DNA from 2 places in the Streptomyces sp. NPDC104371 genome. Region 1 is predicted to be linked to the other one. Evidence: riboswitches for the same ligand, from Rfam matches in the RefSeq annotation. Region 1 holds a riboswitch; the other holds the start of a gene.
What was found. Region 1 has a riboswitch for cobalamin ahead of ACZ60T_RS16840 (cobalamin biosynthesis protein). Riboswitches for the same ligand answer to the same signal wherever they lie in the genome.
Positions count from the first base shown of each region.

Region 2: it holds a riboswitch for cobalamin, as region 1 does, so the genes downstream of both, ACZ60T_RS00960 ((2Fe-2S)-binding protein) here and ACZ60T_RS16840 (cobalamin biosynthesis protein) in region 1, are expected to answer to the same signal.

Region 1 covers NZ_JBVJNF010000004.1:605,948-609,287, reverse strand. Annotated here, with positions in the region: gene ACZ60T_RS16855 (hypothetical protein) at 1-348, shown strand, start outside; gene ACZ60T_RS16850 (hypothetical protein) at 278-538, opposite strand; gene ACZ60T_RS16845 (DUF397 domain-containing protein) at 617-826, opposite strand; cobalamin riboswitch at 1,012-1,151, shown strand; gene ACZ60T_RS16840 (cobalamin biosynthesis protein) at 1,253-2,206, shown strand; gene ACZ60T_RS16835 (cobyric acid synthase) at 2,206-3,340, shown strand, end outside.
Region 2 covers NZ_JBVJNF010000001.1:190,950-194,289, reverse strand. Annotated here, with positions in the region: gene metE (5-methyltetrahydropteroyltriglutamate--homocysteine S-methyltransferase) at 1-1,621, shown strand, start outside; gene ACZ60T_RS00960 ((2Fe-2S)-binding protein) at 1,771-2,502, opposite strand; cobalamin riboswitch at 2,619-2,740, opposite strand; gene ACZ60T_RS00955 (trypsin-like serine protease) at 2,874-3,340, opposite strand, start outside.

The sequences.
Region 1 (3,340 bases):
GAGTGGGCCGAGGCCCTCATCGACGTCGAGAACGCCCGGGTCAGCGGCGAGATCCGGCTGCTGTCGGTCCGGCTGCTGCTGGGCACCGCCTGCGGCAGCGTCCTGCTGTTCAGCATCGCCGTGTCCGCGCGGGTGGCGCCCAGCCTGCGGATCAGCGCCCTGACTCCCCTGACCACCACGGTGCTGGGCGCGCTGAGCGCGGCGCTGGTCACCGCCCTCGCGGCGGGCCTCGGCAGAGCGGTGCGCGGTCGCTCGGGAGCGGGGCGCGCGAGCGAGGTCAGCGGCTGTGCGGGTCCCGCGGACGAACCGCCGCGACGACCCGGTCCAGAACGCGGAGGCGCTCCGTGACCGGGGTGAGGCCCCACCACAGGCCGGCACAGCCCGCGGCCACCAGCGTCACGACCAGCCAGACCAGGGCCCGCGCCGAGGAGCCGGGCACGAGCAGCGCGGCGAGCGCGCCCATGCCGACGGCGAGCACGCCGGTCGTCAGGGAGAAGAGGGCGAGCGGAGCCGCCGCCGTCAGCGATACACGCGTCATAGGTGGACCTCCCGCACGTGCCGGGACGTCCTTGGCCCTGTCCCCCATGTGGGTCCCTCCCGTCCTGTGGACGGATCTTCAGAAGCGGTCCGCTGCCGGGTTCTCGAGTGCAGCCAGCAAACCACACCACGCGGTACGGCGAAAGACGAGCACCGGGCCTTCGCGCCGTTTCGAGTCACGCACCCGCACACGCGCCCCAGCGGCGGCGACTTCGACGCAGGCGCTGTCATCACTGGACGAGTAGCTGCTCTTGGCCCACCCCCGCCCTGACGGGTCCCTGCCGATCACACCGACCTCCTCCTGGCCATGCCGTTCGTCCGCGCCCACCCCGCTCGTACTGCTGTTCTCCTCCAGTGTTCCCGGCTTCCGCTGCGGGGAAGAGCCCAGAAACCGTCGATTCGGCGTACCGATCCGGACTTCCGCCGTGTGGGACCGAGCACACTGTGACGTCGCAGGTCAGGGGGTGGTTGACGGGTGTTCGGGAGGCGTGGTGAACTGCCGGGGCCATACGGCGACAGGAGAGGAAGCCGGTGCGATTCCGGCGCGGTCCCGCCACTGTCACCGGGGAAGTACATCCCGGGAGCCAGGAACTCTCACCGCCGGTCTCGTCGAACCAGGGCGTGGACACCCTGAGTGAGGACAACACCGCCATGCTCGGCTGCCGTTCACGGTTCCGTACCCGACCTTTGACCCGTCCCGCGGCCGACTGAGCCCATGGGTGCCGATCGCGTCTTCGCGTACGGCGCCGCCGCCGGTCTTCTCGGTGACCTCCTGTTCGGCGATCCACGCCGTGGGCATCCGGTCGCCGCGTTCGGGCTGGCCACCGGTGCCGTGGAGCGGGCGGTGTGGCGCGACCACCGAGGGTGGGGCGCGCTGCACACCGCCGTGTGCGCCGGTGGCGCCGTGGCCCTCGGGGCCGTGGCCGCGCGCCGCGTACGTCCCTGCCCCGCCGCGTCCTTCGCACTGACCGCCGCCGCCACGTGGGCCGTTGTCGGCGGCACGTCGCTCGCGCGGGAGGCCCGGAGCATCGGGCGCGCCCTCGACGCGGGCGATGTCGAGGGCGCCCGCGCGCGGCTGCCGCATCTGTGCGGACGGGACCCGCAGGCGCTCGACGCCGACGGGATCGCGCGGGCGGTCGTGGAGTCCGTCGCCGAGAACACCTCCGACGCCGTGGTGGGCGCGCTGGTGTGGGGGGCGGTCGCGGGGGTCCCCGGGCTGCTCGGGTTCCGGGCCGTCAACACCCTGGACGCCATGGTCGGACACCGGTCGCCGCGCTACCGGCGCTTCGGCTGGGCCGCGGCCCGGCTCGACGACGTCGCCGGGTGGCCGGGGGCGCGCCTGACCACCGTACTGGCGGCGGTGGCGGGTCCCGATCCGCGGGGCGCCGTACGGGCCCGGCGTGCCGACGCCGCGGCGCATCCGAGCCCCAACGCCGGGCCCGTGGAGGCCTCGTTCGCGGGGGCGCTCGGGGTGCGGCTCGGCGGGACGCTCTCGTACGGGGGCCGGGTGGAGCACCGGCCGGTCCTCAACGGCGGAGGGCGGGCGGTCCGGGTCGGCGACATCGAGCGCGCCGTACGGCTGTCCCGGCGCGTGAGCGGGCTCGCGCTCGGGGTCACGGTCGCCGGGCGGTTCCTCGCCCGGCGGGTTCTGACGAAGGGACGTCTGTGATGAGCGGCGGACTGCTGGTCGCCGGTACCACCTCCGACGCGGGCAAGAGCGTCGTCACCGCCGGGATCTGCCGCTGGCTGGTGCGACAGGGCGTCAAGGTCGCGCCGTTCAAGGCGCAGAACATGTCCCTCAACTCCTTCGTCACGCGCGAGGGCGCGGAGATCGGGCGGGCACAGGCCATGCAGGCCCAGGCCTGCCGGATCGAGCCGACCGCGCTCATGAACCCCGTGCTGCTCAAGCCGGGCGGCGACCGCTCCAGCCAGGTCGTGGTCCTGGGCCGGCCGGTGGGCGAGATGAGCGCGCGCGGCTACCACGGCGGGCGGCAGGAGACGCTGCTGAACACCGTGCTGGACTGCCTGGTCACGCTGCGGAGTTCGTACGACGCGGTGATCTGCGAGGGGGCCGGGAGCCCGGCGGAGATCAATCTGCGGCGGACCGACATCGTGAACATGGGGATCGCCCGCCCCGCGCGGCTGCCCGTCCTCGTCGTCGGCGACATCGACCGCGGCGGTGTCTTCGCCTCCTTCTTCGGCACCGTCGCCCTGCTCGCGCGTGAGGACCAGGAGTTGGTGGCCGGGTTCCTGGTCAACAAGTTCCGCGGGGACGTCACGCTGCTGGAGCCTGGACTCGACATGCTGCGCGGTCTCACCGGGCGGCGCACCTACGGCGTGCTGCCCTTCCAGCACGGCCTCGGGATCGACGAGGAGGACGGGCTGAGGGTGTCGTTGCGGGGCGCGGTGCGGGAGTCGGAGGTGGCCGCGCCCGTCGGCGAGGACGTGCTGCGGGTCGCCGTGTGCGCGATCCCGCTGATGTCCAACTTCACCGATGTGGACGCCCTGGCCGCCGAACCGGGCGTCGTGGTGCGGTTCGTGGACCGGCCCGAGGAGCTGGCCGACGCCGACCTCGTGATCGTCCCCGGCACCCGGGCCACCGTCCGAGCCCTTCAGTGGCTGCGGGAACGCGGTCTCGCCGACGCGCTCGTCCGCAGAGCCGCCGAGGGGCGGCCCGTCCTCGGGATCTGCGGCGGCTTCCAGATCCTCGGTGAGCGCATCGAGGACGAGGTCGAGAGCGGGCTAGGGGTGGTGGCCGGGCTCGGCATGCTGCCCGTACGGGTGCGGTTCGCCCGGGAGAAGA
Region 2 (3,340 bases), on a different contig from region 1:
CGCCTACCGCTTGCTGGGCGCCCTCACCGACCGGCCGAAGCTGCTGGTCGCCTCCTACTTCGACCGGCTCGGCGACGCGCTGCCCGTGCTGGCCAAGGCCCCGGTCGAGGGCCTCGCCCTGGACTTCACCGAGGCCGCCGCGGCCAACCTGGAGGCCTTGGCCGCCGTCGGCGGACTGCCCGGCAAGCGCCTGGTCGCCGGTGTCGTCAACGGCCGCAACATCTGGATCAACGACCTGCGGAAGTCGCTGTCCACGCTCGGCACCCTCCTCGGGCTCGCCGACCGAGTGGACGTCGCCGCCTCCTGCTCCCTGCTCCACGTGCCGCTGGACGCGGCGGCCGAGCGCGACATCGAGCCGCAGATCCTGCGCTGGCTGGCCTTCGCGCGGCAGAAGACCGCCGAGATCGTCACCCTCGCCAAGGGACTTGCCCACGGCACCGACACCATCAGCGGCGAACTCGCCGCCAACCGCGCCGATCTCGCCTCCCGCGCGGACTCGCCGATCACCCATGACCCCGCCGTACGAGCCCGCTCCGAGGCTGTGACGGACGCCGACGCCCGCCGCTCTCAGCCGTACGCCGAACGGGCCACCGCACAGCGTGCCCACCTCGGTCTGCCGCTGCTGCCGACCACGACCATCGGCTCGTTCCCGCAGACCACCGAACTGCGCACCGCACGCGCCGACCTGCGCACCGGGCGCATCGACACGGCCGGGTACGAGGAGCGCGTCAAGGCGGAGATCCAGGAGGTCATCTCCTTCCAGGAGAAGACCGGCATCGACGTCCTGGTGCACGGCGAGGCCGAACGCAACGACATGGTGCAGTACTTCGCCGAGCAGCTCACCGGCTACCTGGCCACACAGCACGGCTGGGTCCAGTCGTACGGCACCCGCTACGTCCGGCCGCCGGTCCTGGTCGGCGACATCTCCCGGCCCGAGCCGATGACGGTGCGCTGGACGTCCTACGCCCAGTCCCTGACCGACCGCCCCGTCAAGGGCATGCTCACCGGCCCGGTCACCATGCTCGCCTGGTCCTTCGTCCGTGACGACCAGCCCCTCGGCGACACCGCCCGGCAGGTCGCCCTCGCCCTGCGCGACGAGGTGAACGACCTGGAGGCGGCCGGGACTTCGGTGATCCAGGTGGACGAGCCCGCGCTGCGCGAGACGCTGCCGCTGCGGACCGCCGACCGTGCGGCGTATCTGGCGTGGGCGACCGAGGCGTTCCGGCTCACCACGAGCGGGGTGCGGCCGGACACGCAGATCCACACCCACATGTGCTACGCCGAGTTCGGTGACATCGTCCAGGCCATCGACGACCTCGACGCCGACGTCATCAGCCTGGAAGCCGCCCGCTCCCACATGCAGGTCGCTCGCGAACTGGCCGCTCACGGCTACCCGCGCGAGGCCGGGCCGGGCGTCTACGACATCCACTCCCCGCGCGTCCCGAGCACGGACGAGGCCGCGGCCCTCCTGCGCACCGGCCTGAAGGCGATTCCCGCCGAACGGCTGTGGGTCAACCCCGACTGCGGCCTGAAGACCCGCGGCTGGCCCGAGACCCGCGCCTCCCTGGAGAACCTGGTCGCCGCCGCCCGCACCGTCCGCAGCGAGCTGCCCACCTCCTGACCGAGCAACCCATGGGCCGGGACGCCACCAGCGTCCCGGCCCCTTCCTGCGGCACCGGCAGGGGCGGGACAGCGGTGAGCGGGAACGACCGCCGTCCTACGCACGGGGTCCGACACATTCGGGTGCGGACGGCGGGGCGAGCGGCCTGGTCAGCGGGACAGGGCGCAATCTCCGCACAGGGCCCCCTTGCGGCCCGGAGCGGCGCGGTAGATCAGGCAGCAGCTACGGCGCCGGTACGTTCCGCCGGGCGTCCTGGCGCTCGCACCACGCAACGGGGGCCTCTCCAGGAGAAGCGCGGTGAGGGCGCGGGTCCGCGCGGTGACCTCCGGGCGGGACACTGTGATCATGGTCGCCGCTCCGTTGACGGCCGAGGCGGTGTTGCCCCACAGGATGTGCCGGGAGACCGAGAACCGCGCCATGGCGTCGGCGAGTTCGCGCAGCGGGCCGTCCAGCAGGCGGCTGCTCAGGTCGTCAGCGAGCTGCGAGAGCGAGCCCTCCCCGCCGCCGGTGAAGGCGTCGTCAGGCAGCGACAGCGGCAGCGGGCCGCCGAGCACGGGTTGCCACCACAGATCCGCGAGGCCGGGCGCGAGGACCAGACCGTGCAGTACGGCGGCAGCCAGCGCCGGGGAGACCAGCCGTGCGGCCAGCCCCAAGTGTGCGACAGACGCCGCGACCCGCGTCTCGACCGCGGCAGGCGGCTGCCCGCCGGTCGCGGCCAACCGGTCCCGTACGTCACTCACCCGGGCGTCGAGCAGCGGACGGGAGAGTGACTGCCAGGGCTCGGACGGGTGCGTACCGGGCGGGTGGGTCTGTACGGCGAAGAACGGGCCGAACGCGGCGATCTCCTCGATCACCGTGCTCTCCGTAGGGTTGCTGGTCATGCCGGGACGGGGTCCGATTCGTGCGAGGGGGGCGGCATCCGGACGTACGGTGCCGAATCGGGCCTGGAAACGCCACTCAAGGCGAGCCCTCCTTCGGGATCGTGCGTCCCTTTGCGTATGCGGGCGGAGTGAGGGCTCAGTATCTGACTCGCCCGCAACCTCGCGGTGGCGGGCTCACAGTGGCGCGACCGTGCTGGATTCCCACCAGCTTCCTCAAGCCATCACTACGCAGGGACCGTATGGCCCGTATCTCCGGCCGTCAATCCAGCGTGTGCCGAATCGGGGGGCGGAGCAGTGGAGTCGTGGATGTGACGAGGGCGGGTGCCGGGGGAGTCGGTGCGCCCCCCCGGCACCCGCCCTGGCTCACAGTGTCAGCCGATGGTCGGCCACATGCTGCTGCGGGCAGAGAGCTTGCCGTTGCCGTCACCCGGGTACAGGTACAGGCCGCCCGAGCTGTTCACGGCGGCGATGTCGGCCTTGCCGTCACCGTTGTAGTCGCCGCCCATCAGGACCGGGAACGAACCCCATGTCGGGTCGGACCACATGGCGTTGCCGTACTTGAACTTGCCGGTGCTGGTACCGGTGTAGAGGTCGAGCTGCCCGGACTGGGCGATCGCCGCCACGTCGTTGAGGCTGTCACCGTTGAAGTCGCTGCTGGCGATCAGCTTCTTGTTCCAACTGTCGTCGTTCCACGCCTCGCTGCGCGAGCCGTCCAGCACACCGTTCGCAGCCGTGGGGTACGCCCACAGCCGCCCGGTCGGAGCGACCGTGATCAGTCCGTCCCGGGTCCAGCCCTTGGCTCGGTAGGTCGCGATCGAGGGGAACGAACCCCAGGTCG